2 regions of the Alicyclobacillus hesperidum subsp. aegles genome follow, and region 1 is predicted to be linked to the other one. Evidence: a T-box and tRNA genes for the amino acid it is inferred to sense, from the RefSeq annotation. Region 1 holds a T-box; the other holds one or more tRNA genes.
What was found. A T-box is a leader RNA that pairs with one kind of tRNA and senses whether it is charged. The one in region 1 lies ahead of pheS (phenylalanine--tRNA ligase subunit alpha), so its partner is inferred to be a tRNA-Phe.
Positions count from the first base shown of each region.

Region 1 (6,442 bases):
AAGGAGATTTTCCAGCACACCTTTGGCGTCGTAGAAATCGTACCGACGAGCCTTTTCATATAAGGTTCCTTCAGTCTCTCCAAACCATAGCATCGCAATCACTTCCCGTTCCTGCGGCTGTGCACAGAGAGGCAGTTCCGAAGTCAAGTACGACTTGCCGATTTCAAATATGGCTCCGCCCGACACCTGGTGCGCCAAGTTGTGTACCGCCACTTCGGCAAGGCTCGGCAACAGGTGTGTTCGCAATACACGACGTTCATCAGACATCGGCAACAGCAGCGGAATCGGCCGATAAGGTGACGAAAGTGGAGCCAACGCATCCGGGGACGTCAGCGCATAGGTGCGAACTTCGAACATTCCCATGTTCACAAGCAATTCCCGAGCCTTCGCCAACATCGCTTGCCGACGATCTCGCATACCTGGCGTGACAGGAAGTACCGTCACTGTCGACGGAATATTGTCGTAACCGTGTAAGCGGGCGATTTCTTCATACAAGTCAGCCGTCAGCGCAACATCAGCGCGACGTGACGGCACCTCGACCAGCCACTTATCCTCCTGCCTGTGCACGCCAAAGCCAAGCGCATGAAAGATGGCCTCCATCTCGTCATTTGAAATCGCAAAACCAAGCGCTTCGCGGCACTGCTCAGGCACAAAGGGGACTTGCCGTGAATCGCCTGCTTGGCGCTCCTGATGCACAGCGACCGACGGGCCAATGGGCCTTGCACCACCCAATTCGACCAACAAAGCCGTCGCGCGTGCCAGTGCTGGGGAAATAGCGGCCGGATCGACGCCCTTCTCAAAGCGCTGCTGTGCCTCCGAGCGCAGCCCCAGACGCTGCCCTGTCCGGCGGACGGAGCTGCCGTCAAAGCGCGCCGACTCTAGGGCAATGCGCCGCGTCGACGCCGTGATTTCGCTGTTTTCGCCACCCATGACACCGGCCAAGCCAATGGCCTTTTCAGGATCCGAAATGACAATCATGTCACGGTTCAACGTTCGCTTCTGCCCATCGAGCGTCACGAGCTCTTCGCCATCATGCGCCTGACGCACGACAATCTGCGATTGGGCAATGCTGTCTGCGTCGAAAGCGTGCAACGGCTGCCCCCATTCGAGCATGACATAGTTTGTCACATCGACCACCAGATCGATGGTGCGAATCCCCATCGCTATCAGGCGCATCTGCATCCAAAGCGGCGACGACGTCTGGTTGATACCATCAAGCACCTGGGCCTCGTAGCGCGGGCAACGCTCTGTGGCGAGGTCGATGGCGATAGGCGAATCACCCACGCCCTTTGGCGCCTCGACGCACTCTGGAAAAGAATGCCTAGACCGCAAAATGGCGGCCACTTCGTGAACAAGGCCGCGAATCGAAAAGCAGTCGCTGCGATTGGGCGTGAGATCGATGTCGAGCACTACGTCGTCCAGGCATAGTACCTTGACAATATCCTCACCAATCGGTGTCTCCTCGGGCAACACGAACAACCCGGTGGCCTGAGCACTGGGCAACAAACGCGTTTCCAAGCCAATTTCCGCCGCCGAGCAAAGCATGCCGTTCGATTCGACACCGCGCAATGTTGTGCGCCGAATCTGCACTCCACCAGGCAACGTTGCACCGGGCAACGCTACAGGCACGCGCAACCCCGGATTAGCATTGGGTGCACCACAGACGATTTGCAGAGGCTCACCGGTACCGACATTCACCATGCAGACGCGCAACCTGTCCGCATCCGGGTGCTGCCGAGCCGAGACGATCTCGCCGACCACCACGCCAGAGACCCCTTTATTGCGAGGTTCGACCGCGTCGACGGCGAGCCCTGCGCTGGTCAGCTTGTCCGCAAGTGCCTCCGGCGACAAATCCGCGAGATCGACATATTCACGCAACCATTGGTATGAGACTTTCACGCTTCCACTCCTCGTCGACGTATTTGATTATGCTCGAGCAAACTGCGCCAGAAAGCGCAAGTCATTTTGATACAACAAGCGAATGTCTGAGATTCCGTAGCGCAACATGGCGATGCGTTCTGGACCCATACCGAAGGCAAAACCACTATAGCGTGTGCTGTCGTAGCCAGACATGTCGAGGACGCGGGGATGAACCATGCCTGCGCCAAGAATCTCTATCCAACCCGTGCCCTTACACACGCGACAGCCTTCCCCATGACAGTGCACGCACAAAAGATCCACCTCAGCGCTTGGTTCGGTGAACGGAAAGTAACTGGGGCGCAATCGCACACGCTGCTCCGGTCCGAACAAAGCTTTGGCAAATGATTCGAGCGTGCCTTTTAAATCACTCATCCGAATTCCTTCGCCCACAACCAGGCCTTCGATCTGAGTGAATTGATGTGAGTGTGTCGCGTCATCCTCATCCCGACGGTACACTCTCCCAGGAACGATCACCTTGATGGGAACGTCGCCTTGCATACGTTCCATCGTGCGCACCTGCATCGGCGACGTGTGCGTGCGAAGCAGGAGTTCGTCACTTAGATAAAACGTATCCTGCATATCGCGCGCCGGATGATCTTTGGGCAGGTTCAGCAACTCGAAATTGTAATGGTCGGTTTCGATCTCGGGACCATCGACAATTGAAAAGCCCATACCGAGGAAGATATCCTCAATCTCTTGAATCACGCGCGAAATGGGGTGGATGGCCCCCCTGCCGATTGCCCTTCCCGGCAACGTGATGTCGATGGTCTCTTGTGCGAGACGAAGGGCTTGCTCGGCAGCTGCCAAGGCCGTTTGCCGTTCCAGATACGCGTCTTCGAACGCCTTACGCACCTCATTCACCCGCTCACCAAATAGCGGGCGTTCCTCCTGCCCAAGACTCCCCATTTGCTTCGACAGTGCATTCAACTCGCTCTTTTTTCCGAGATATTGCACACGCCAATTCGTCAAATCCCTGGTCGCCGAGATCCCCGTCAGTTCCGCCAGTGCGGTTTCCTGTAAACGCCGCAACTGGACGATCAACCCTTCCATATCCACAAGTCCTGCCCCCTTCGACTTCTTCTGCACATCCAACCTGCACGTACAAGTTGACTTTCTGGCACAATGAAAAAGCAACTCCCCCCAGCTAGGGACGAGTTGCTCGCGATACCACCCTAATTGACGGCAAAGTGCCGTCCGCCTTCATTTCCATAACGGATCTTCCCGGAGTACAATCCAAAGGGCGTTTCGATCCGGTGAGGCCTACTTAAATATGGCGATCCCAGCCACCATAACGTTCAGCCTCACAGCTCAAAGGTGAACTTCAATCGCTCGCATTCAGCACACTTCCAGTCTTGGTGCGCCTCCCTGGAGAACGCAAGACGATTTACTCTCCTCATCATCGCCGCAACTATTCCGATGTCACCAACGAGTATACGCAATGCTGTACCAGGCCGCAACCAGCCTGGCACAAAACGAGCCTGATTGCGCCAAGTTCCACACATCTAGGTGAATGTCGTGGTCCCGGCAACGGCTTTCGCAATAACGTAGAAGTGTGACCGGCAGTCAAAACCGGTTGCCGTAATAGCATTTGAAGGAGGCGTTTCTATGTACGGCGTTTTCGGTGGTTACACACAATGGGCGGTCGTCTTTTTGATCATCTTCGTGCTGTTCTTCCTGTTAGTACCCGCATACGGTGCCGTTGCAGGTACGGCTGCAGCCGCTCCCGGCGTCGTGTACTAACCGGCGAGCCAACCATAGACGCAACCAGGGAAGTCGCCACAGCGGCCGGCTTCCCTGGTTTCGCGTCGCCCATCCCCTTACGTGCCAACTTGCCAAATACCGAGATCTCGCTTCACTTGCAAAGCCTGCTCCACATCGGAAGCGAGGATATTTATATGACCCATTTTGCGATCGCGCTTGACCTCTGCCTTGCCATACAAATGGACCTTGACCTGCCCCGGCAAAGACGGCATCGCGCGCAACAGCGGATCGACATCTTGCCCAAGAACGTTAACCATGACAACAGGCGTCAACAGCGAAACGTCGCCGAGCGGTAAGTTGCAAATGGCACGCACATGCTGTTCAAACTGACTCGTCGAGCACGCATCCATCGTGTAATGACCACTGTTGTGTGGACGCGGTGCCAGTTCGTTGATGTAGAGTTGTCCGCCCTCCGCGACGAAAAACTCGACGGCAATCAGCCCGACCACATCCAACTTACGCGCCACATCGCACGCAATCGACCTAGCCTTGGCGAGCACCTCTTCAGGAAAACGCGCAGGTACAATAGACATGTGCAGAATGTGATTCATGTGCACATTCTCGGCAACCGGAAAGGCGGCCGTCTCTCCTCGTGGACTACGTGCCACAATCACAGAGCACTCGCCGACAAAGGGGATGTACTGTTCTGCGATGAGCGGTTCGTCGTCTGCGCCGGAACGTGCATGCGCCTCGATGATGGATTGCCATTGCGGCAAGAAGCGATCGACATCAGACGGCTCCCGAACCATCCACTGCCCCTTCCCATCGTAACCACCGCGGCACGTCTTAACGACCAGGCGTTCGCCCAGCTGTGCGAAAGCACTTTGGATGTCTTCCAGATTGGCAATGGGCACAAATGGAGTTACAGGCAAACCAGCTTTGGCCAACGTCGACTTTTCGCGCACCCTGTGTTGCGTCGTTGCCAACAATCGGCTGCCCTGCGGGACGTGCGCAGAATGTTCGAGTGCGGCCGCGACATCGACGTCGACGTTTTCAAACTCATACGTGATTACGTCACAACGATGCGAAAGGAGTTTTGCCGCCTCGACATCGTCGTACTTCGCAACCACTTGGCCATCGCTCACCTGCGCAGCGGGACAATCCGGTGTCGGATCGAGCACCTGAAAGCGATAGCCCATGCGGCGACCGTCTAATGCCATCATCCGGCCAAGCTGACCACCACCGAGAATGCCGATGACCGCAGGAGGCAGGATGGACGCCGCAGGCGAGTACTCATTTCGCGGCACCCGGGTCCCCTCCTTCCAGTACTCGATCGCGAATGTCATCGGCTCGGCGAGCGAGCTTGTCCGCCAAATCGGGATCGAAAGCCGCCAAAATGCGAGCGGCAAACAGCCCTGCATTCACCGCACCAGCTCGTCCAATGGCCATCGTGGCAACGGGAACCCCGCCTGGCATCTGCACGATGGACAGGAGCGAGTCGAGCCCTTGCAAGGTCGACGTCTGTACAGGCACGCCAATCACCGGCAAAGTTGTCTTGGCGGCGACCATGCCAGGCAAATGGGCGGCCCCACCCGCCCCTGCGACAATCACAGCGAGGCCCCGGTCCCGAGCGCTTGCAGCATATTCGAACATGTAATCGGGTGTGCGGTGGGCGGAAACCACCTTCCGTTCGTAGGGAATGGATAACTCATCCAGGACGGTACAGGTGTGTTGCATCGTCTCCCAGTCGCTCTGACTGCCCATTATGACACCCACGCGCGGTGTCGACATGAATGGTCATCCTCCTTACGCTATTCCACTATGGTTTACGCCAGCGTGACTTCTTTGCACAAATAGACATCCTGAATCGCGTTGAGAAGTTGCACACCCTCGGCCATGGGGCGTTGGAACGCCTTGCGTCCCGAAATCAAGCCCATGCCACCAGCCCGCTTGTTGATTACCGCGGTCTTCACAGCTTCGGCAAAATCGTTTTCACCTGAAGCGCCACCCGAGCTGATAAGGCCAATCTTACCCATATAGCAGTTGGCCACTTGATAACGAGTCAAGTCAATTGGATGATCCGTGGTCAATTCCGTGTAGACCCGCTTGTCGATCTTGCCATAGCTGCTTTCTCCCATGTTCAACGCCGTATAGCCGCCGTTGACAGTCGGCAGTTTTTGCTTGATGATGTCCGCCTCAATGGTCACACCAAGGTGATTCGCCTGACCCGTCAAATCTGCGGCCGTATGATAATCGACGCCACCTTGAACAAAGGCAGGATTGCGCAAATAGCACCAAAGAATTGTGAACATGCCCAGCTCGTGAGCGTGTTGGAATGCCTCGCTCACTTCTTGCAACTGGCGGGTAGATTCCGGCGAACCGAAATAGATGGTTGCGCCAATGCCTGCCGCCCCCATGTCCCAAGCTTGTTTCACGGATGCAAACATGACCTGGTCGTATTTATTCGGATAGGTCAACATCTCATTGTGGTTGATTTTCACGATGTACGGGATTTTGTGTGCATATTTGCGACTAGTCAGCGCAAGTACGCCGAGCGTCGAGGCAACGCCGTTGCAGCCACCCTCGATAGCGAGTTTGACAATATTTTCTGCGTCGAAGTAGGCCGGATTTTTTGCAAATGATGCCCCGGCTGAGTGTTCAATGCCTTGGTCGACAGGCAAAATGGAGAGGTAACCCGTGTTCGCCAATCGTCCGCTGCTGAACATCCACTGCAGGGAGCGCAGCACTTGATTATTGCGGTTGGTCAAAGTGAAAATATCGTCCAAGTATGTAGGGGAAGGCGCCGTTATGGATGCAGCGG
Region 1 is NZ_BSBJ01000060.1:7,905-14,346, reverse strand. Features, by position in the region: gene pheT (phenylalanine--tRNA ligase subunit beta) at 1-1,899, opposite strand, end outside; gene pheS (phenylalanine--tRNA ligase subunit alpha) at 1,927-2,970, opposite strand; T-box leader at 3,064-3,329, opposite strand; gene QMF38_RS11490 (hypothetical protein) at 3,526-3,660, shown strand; gene purK (5-(carboxyamino)imidazole ribonucleotide synthase) at 3,738-4,928, opposite strand; gene purE (5-(carboxyamino)imidazole ribonucleotide mutase) at 4,915-5,412, opposite strand; gene QMF38_RS11475 (class I fructose-bisphosphate aldolase) at 5,448-6,442, opposite strand, start outside.

Region 2 (6,442 bases), on a different contig from region 1:
TCAGTATGTAATGACATATTTGCCACCTCCATGGATATTGTGTCACAGTGACATCAGCGGCTCAACTAGCCCGCATCGGCTGTAAGAAGCGTTGAGAAAGGAAGAATGCGATGAACCCCTATCGAGCTGCCGTCGTGACGGTGAGTGATTCCTCCGCAGCGGGGCGGCGTCAGGACATAAGTGGCCCACTGCTCGCTGGGCTTTTGTCAGAGCTTGGGTTTGTGGTCACATCGCAAACTGTTGTCCCCGACGAACGACCGCAAATTGCCGACGTTCTACGCCAACACGTGGCAGCAGGCGTGGCCGTGGTTGCGACGACTGGCGGTACCGGGCTTGGCCCGCGCGATGTCACGCCGGAAGCAACACGCGACGTAATCGAACGGGAAATTCCCGGTATCGCCGAGGCGATGCGCGCCGAGTCGTTGCAGGAGACGCCATTTGCCATGACGTCGCGCCAAGTCGCGGGCAGTGCCGGTCGCACGCTCATCGTCAACTTTCCTGGCAGTGCCAAAGCCGTCGAAGAGTGTTTTGCGGTCGTGCGCCCAGTGCTCAAACACGTGGTGGACCTGCTGATGGGTCACACCGAACATCGGCATTAAGCCGCACTCCATACTTATTCTTGCCGGGTGTATTCCAGTCCCATTTCCTCGGCCCGCATCGCTGCCTGGCGCATCGCATCGACAATCGCTTGTTGCACGCCGCGCCCCGCCAATACCGCGAGCCCGGCGTGCGTCGTGCCGTTGGGCGACGTCACACGTTTGCGCAGTTCGGCCGGGCTTAGCTCCCACTCGCGCAACACGTGCGCCGTGCCAATCACGGTTTGAATGATAAGACGCCGCGCCAATTCGGGCGTAAAGCCGAGTTCGACAGCGGCCTGTTCCATTGCCTCAAGCAAGTAACTGAGAAAACCTGGGCCGCTCCCCGATACGGCGGTCGCCGCATCGATCATCGCTTCCTCCATGACGACAACCTCGCCCAATTGTGACAACAGGTGCACCGCTTCATCGAGCCGCTTGGCACTGACGTCAGGGGCGGCAGCAAGCGCAATCGCGCCTGCCATTACGGCAACCGGCACGTTTGGCATGGTGCGCACCACCTGCGCCTTGCCACCAGAGGCGCTTTGGATGGCCGCGATCGAAATGCCTGCGGCAAACGAGATGAGCGTCTGCCCAGACAGGTATTCGGCCATATTCTTGCAGGCAGCCAGCACGTCATAAGGCTTGATCGAGAGAATGACGACGCTGGCCCGGCGCACTTCGGAGAGCGAACTGGCAGGCGAAATGCCATACATTTGCTGCAATTGTACAAGCCGATCGCGGTTTGTGCGGTTGAGCACGCGGATGCGCGCCGGATCGACCGCCTGTTGAGCCACAACACCCTTGATAAACGATTCGGCCATCGCACCGGCGCCCAGTATGAAGATGTCGTCCACGCGTTCTCCTCCTGTCTCCTAGCTTTTGTCTTTTTGGGCGAATGTTCTGTCAGCGTTCCACGTCGGTCAGGAAGGCCACTGTTTCGCGGATCACTTCGCTCTCCCAATGTTGGTTGTTGAATGTGTGGTCCGCCTCTTCAAGTAGGTGCAAGCGCGCCCGCTCTCCATACACGTCCTCCTGATATTTCAGTGCGACCTCGTATGGCACCGTGGCGTCCTCCATGCCATGCAGGATGAGTACACGGCCCCGGAATGGACGAGCCCGTTCGTATGGATCGATCGCGAGCACGTCCTCGTATAGAGCGCGCCCCACGAGGTTTCCCCCGAGATCAAACACGTCGTCATTGCGACCCACGCGTTGTTCCTCTGCCGCACTTTGCATCGCTTCGCGCAAACTGCCGGCTGGAGCCCAAAGGACGAGTCGATCCACCGCGTCAGGCATATCCCCGGCGACGATGGAAGCGACGTAGCCGCCCATGCTCAGGCCAACGAGACTGATTCGGTCAGAGAGGATGCGCGGATCTGCTTTCACCCATTCGAGAATGGCTTTGGCGTCGCGAATTTCGGAAGTGGCGGTCATGTTTTGGAAATCGCCGTCACTGTCGCCGCTTCCGGCAAAGTCGAAGCGAAACGCTGCAATCCCTTTTGCTTCAAGCGCACGGCTCAGCTTGACAAATATTTGATGGGCTTCAATGTGCGTTCCGGTAAACCCGTGAAACAAAATGGCCGCCGGCACCGGCCTTGTCGCCGCCTGATCCGGCACATGTTCCATCCCGCGCAACACGAGTCCGTCAACTGCCAATTCGATGGCCTTCTGCATGCGGAACTCCCCTCTTTTCTTGCACACTTTTTCCTCCTCCATGTTACCACTTGACTTTCGTCCAAACCACATGGTAATGTACTCATTGCGCGTTGCGAGAACGCAGTTTCCCAACGCGGAGGGGTACCAAAGTGGCCAAATGGGGCGGACTGTAAATCCGTTGCGGAATGCTTCGTAGGTTCGAATCCTACCCCCTCCACCAACGTCTGAATTTCGGACGTTTGGGAAAAGCTGAATACGCGTATGGTGAGTGTGGCGAAGGGGTTAACGCACCGGATTGTGGTTCCGGCATTCGTGGGTTCGAATCCCATCACTCACCCCATGCTGGGGAATAGCCAAGCGGTAAGGCAACGGTTTTTGGTACCGTCATGCGAAGGTTCGAATCCTTCTTCCCCAGCCATATGTGCCCTTAGCTCAGCCGGATAGAGCGTTTGACTACGAATCAAAAGGTCGGGAGTTCGAATCTCTCAGGGCACGCCATTGTGGGGGTATAGCTCAGCTGGGAGAGCACCTGCCTTGCAAGCAGGGGGTCGTCGGTTCGAATCCGTCTACCTCCACCACTTTCCTCGATAGCTCAGCGGTAGAGCATCCGGCTGTTAACCGGAGGGTCGTAGGTTCGAATCCTACTCGGGGAGCCAAATTGCGGCCCCATGGTCAAGTGGTTAAGACACCGCCCTTTCACGGCGGTAACGCGGGTTCGAATCCCGCTGGGGTCACCATTCTTCATCTTCATTCGTGGACGTTTAGCTCAGTTGGGAGAGCATCTGCCTTACAAGCAGAGGGTCGGCGGTTCGAGCCCGTCAACGTCCACCATTCTTGCCGCGGGGTGGAGCAGTTGGCAGCTCGTCGGGCTCATAACCCGAAGGTCGCAGGTTCAAGTCCTGCCCCCGCAACCATTTGGCTCGGTAGCTCAGTCGGTAGAGCAGAGGACTGAAAATCCTCGTGTCGGCGGTTCGATTCCGTCCCGAGCCACCATTCCTGTGTTGCCGTCCTCCGTCGAAGCGAGGAGTTCCAATAAAGGGTTTCTCCCCTTTCAGTGTTCTCTGTTCAAATGTCACTTCGATGGTCGGCAATGCTCTACTCTTCTATGGCGGCGTAGCTCAGCTGGTTAGAGCACACGGTTCATACCCGTGGTGTCGGTGGTTCGAGTCCACTCGCCGCTACCAAATTCGTTTGCACTGCGGAATCAACTGTTTTCCCTATAGTTTCAAGAGGACATATAAAGCTTTCCTTCTGATGCGCGCGGCTTATGCGCGCGTTCCTGTGTTTTACGCCCAACAACAAAAACGAGCCCACTTCGTGGACTCGTTTGTACATACATCGAATAAACAAGCAGTTTATTCGTAGTACGTCAGATTACAGTTTGTACACGTTGGCTGCTTGCGGACCCTTCGGGCCTTCCACGATGTCAAACTCGACAGCTTGCCCTTCGTCAAGCGTCTTGAAGCCGCTGCCTTGGATGGCGCTGAAGTGAACAAATACGTCTTCGCCGCCTTCGACTTGAATGAAACCGTAACCCTTTTCTGCGTTGAACCACTTCACTGTACCGTGCTGCAAAATCAATTCCTCCATGGTGCTCAATGCACGCTTTCAAATTCCACACAGGCGGTCGATCCCGCTGTTCATATAACGGCTTCGGGCCCGTGCCGTCGACCGAGACATCGGTGACACCTATAGTGTAACCTAAGTGGGTCAATTTAACCACAACTTTCTGGAGGCATACAAAATATGAATTTTGAGAGCGCGCCATTAGCCCCTATTCTCGACCGGATGGAGGCCATTTCCGATATGATTTGCACATTTGACCACCGGCTCGCATATACGCGCAACGAGCACACCATCGAGGTGGTCTTTCACAGCCACACCGGCGCTGTCACCGCCGTGGTCCTGATTGCCGAGGTGAGAGCCGATGCGACCGTAGAGGTTTACGCTTCTTTTACTTCACCGGGCATAGCCGAAGACCGTGTCGCACCCGCCGTGCAGTCTATATACGCTGGAGCTCTCCCTTTACGCGGACTCGACGAAGCCCTCACGGCATGGCTCGCCACATGGTACGGAGATTGTGTTCGTCAGCTTTCCTCTTCTATGTAGGGGTATGTCCCCTGTGAGCGCTACTTGGTCAGCCGCATCTCACCGCGCAACACAGTGACCGCTTCCCCACCAACCCAAACCGACGAAAGATCCGTGGAATTGATTTCAGCCCATATGTGGCCAGGCCGCTTGACGCTCCATCCCTGTTCAAAGACGTGCCGACCTGGCTCAATGATTCCGCGATGCACCAACAAAGCCGCCAGTGCCCCGGTTGCCGTACCTGTATGCGGATCCTCTGCGACACCGACGGCTGGCGCAAAATCACGTGTGTGAGCCGCGGACTGCGGTGCCACAGGATCGCGTGCGTACAGGTGCACACAAGCGGCACCAAGCTGGCGCGATACGACACCCAACTGATCTATGCGCGGCTCAAGAGCTAAAAGCGTACGTCGGCTTGCGACAGGCACCATAACTTGCCACAAACCGGTCGATGCCATGGCGAAAGGCAATTCTGGCGCGACGTCCTTATCTGACATACCTAGCGCCTCAAGAATTTGTGCCTTCTCCACTTGCTCCAAGTCGCGAAACTGCGGCTTGGCCTGCTCCATCCACACCATTCCGGAGTCTTCGATCCGCATGCGCAATCGGCCCACATTCGTCTGGACAAGGAGATCCCCAATGACCTCCGACCATTCCCGCAAAAGATGCAAAGCGGCAATGGTGGCATGCCCACAAAGATCCACCTCGGTCGCTGGCGTATAGTAACGAAAATCGTAGTGATGTTCCCCTAAGTGCACGACAAAAACGGTCTCCGAACAGTTCATCTCGCGCGCAATGCACTGCCGCATGTCGGCCGTCAGGTCGTCCGCATCGAGCACAACACCGGCTGGATTGCCCAAGAATGGCTCCTTCGTAAACGCGTCGACCTGAAAAATTTCGACTTCCCGCATCCTTTTCGCCTCCTTGTCGTCTATTTACTCGATCTCCAGATGGATACAATCAATATGAACACCATAAATAGACCTACAGCGACACCCACCTCAGTGGTCGGAAATGACCAAAGTGCCGAAGATGAGCGTTTGAGTACCGTCGCAATCAAAAGGCCTGCCATGAAGATGCTGAACGCGAGCAACGTGATGCTGAACGACAAGCGATTGCCAATGCGGACAAGTTGGCGCATCAACTGATCCACTTCTGCCATTTCGAGTTGTACGCGCACTTTGCCTCGTCGCCATTCACGCAAAATGCCTCGGATTTGCCTGGGGACGTCCGTCAAGAGCTCGGCCGTGTCGACGGCCCCTTTGAACGCCTTGCCGACAAACTGGCGCGGATTCATGCGATCGCGCAACAACGCACGTCCGAACGGCTCGGCGATATTCAGGATACGAAACGATGAGTCTAGGCCTTCGACCACGCCTTCGACCGTGACGAGCGTCTTGCCGACCAGCGCGAGATCGGAAGGAATTTTGATGCGATGGCGGTACGCGACGGAGAACAATTCGCTGACCGCGTCGCCAAGACTGATTTGTGTGAACGGCAGATCGTAATACTTTTCGCGGAGGTTGTCGACGTCGCGGTGCAACCGCCTGTCATCGACGTCACTGGGGACCACGCCCATGCGGTAAAGCACGCGGACGATGGCGTCTGAGTCGCGGCGCATGAGCGCGATGATCAAAGCGGACAAATGCCGCTTCATCTCCGGCGTCAGCCGCCCAACCATACCAAAGTCCATAAACAGCACGCTGTGGTCTGGCAGCACGGCAAGATTTCCAGGGTGGGGATCCGCGTGAAAGAAACCGTGCATCAGCATCTGCGTGAACTCGGCGTTGGCCACACGTTGAGCGATTTCCCCGGTGCGATAGCCCGATTCGCGCAGAAACGCTCCATTGGTCAGTTTGATCCCGCGCACATATTCCATCGTCAACACGCGCGACGTGGTCCAGTCCCAGAAGATCCTCGGGATGCGTACAGTCGCATCACCGTCATGAATGTTCCGCAAGCGATCGGCATTGCGACCCTCAATCGTATAGTTCAACTCGTTGAGCAGAGTGTAACGAAACTCTTCCACCACTTGGCTAAGTTCATAGTGTGCCGCCCATTCGAAATGACGTTCGGCCAGGCGCGCCAAATCCATCAAAATGTCGAGATCGATCTCGATT
Region 2 is NZ_BSBJ01000072.1:137,066-143,507, reverse strand. Features, by position in the region: gene QMF38_RS14215 (dienelactone hydrolase family protein) at 1-17, opposite strand, end outside; gene QMF38_RS14210 (MogA/MoaB family molybdenum cofactor biosynthesis protein) at 111-599, shown strand; gene proC (pyrroline-5-carboxylate reductase) at 614-1,432, opposite strand; gene QMF38_RS14200 (alpha/beta hydrolase family protein) at 1,482-2,252, opposite strand; tRNA gene QMF38_RS14195 (tRNA-Tyr) at 2,370-2,454, shown strand; tRNA gene QMF38_RS14190 (tRNA-His) at 2,499-2,574, shown strand; tRNA gene QMF38_RS14185 (tRNA-Gln) at 2,578-2,652, shown strand; tRNA gene QMF38_RS14180 (tRNA-Arg) at 2,656-2,732, shown strand; tRNA gene QMF38_RS14175 (tRNA-Ala) at 2,737-2,812, shown strand; tRNA gene QMF38_RS14170 (tRNA-Asn) at 2,816-2,890, shown strand; tRNA gene QMF38_RS14165 (tRNA-Glu) at 2,897-2,971, shown strand; tRNA gene QMF38_RS14160 (tRNA-Val) at 2,990-3,065, shown strand; tRNA gene QMF38_RS14155 (tRNA-Met) at 3,073-3,148, shown strand; tRNA gene QMF38_RS14150 (tRNA-Phe) at 3,152-3,227, shown strand; tRNA gene QMF38_RS14145 (tRNA-Met) at 3,342-3,418, shown strand; gene QMF38_RS14140 (cold-shock protein) at 3,609-3,824, opposite strand; gene QMF38_RS14135 (hypothetical protein) at 3,981-4,343, shown strand; gene QMF38_RS14130 (PhzF family phenazine biosynthesis protein) at 4,364-5,233, opposite strand; gene QMF38_RS14125 (ABC1 kinase family protein) at 5,254-6,442, opposite strand, start outside.
Region 2: it encodes a tRNA-Phe, which carries the amino acid that the T-box ahead of pheS (phenylalanine--tRNA ligase subunit alpha) is inferred to sense. The anticodon was not compared.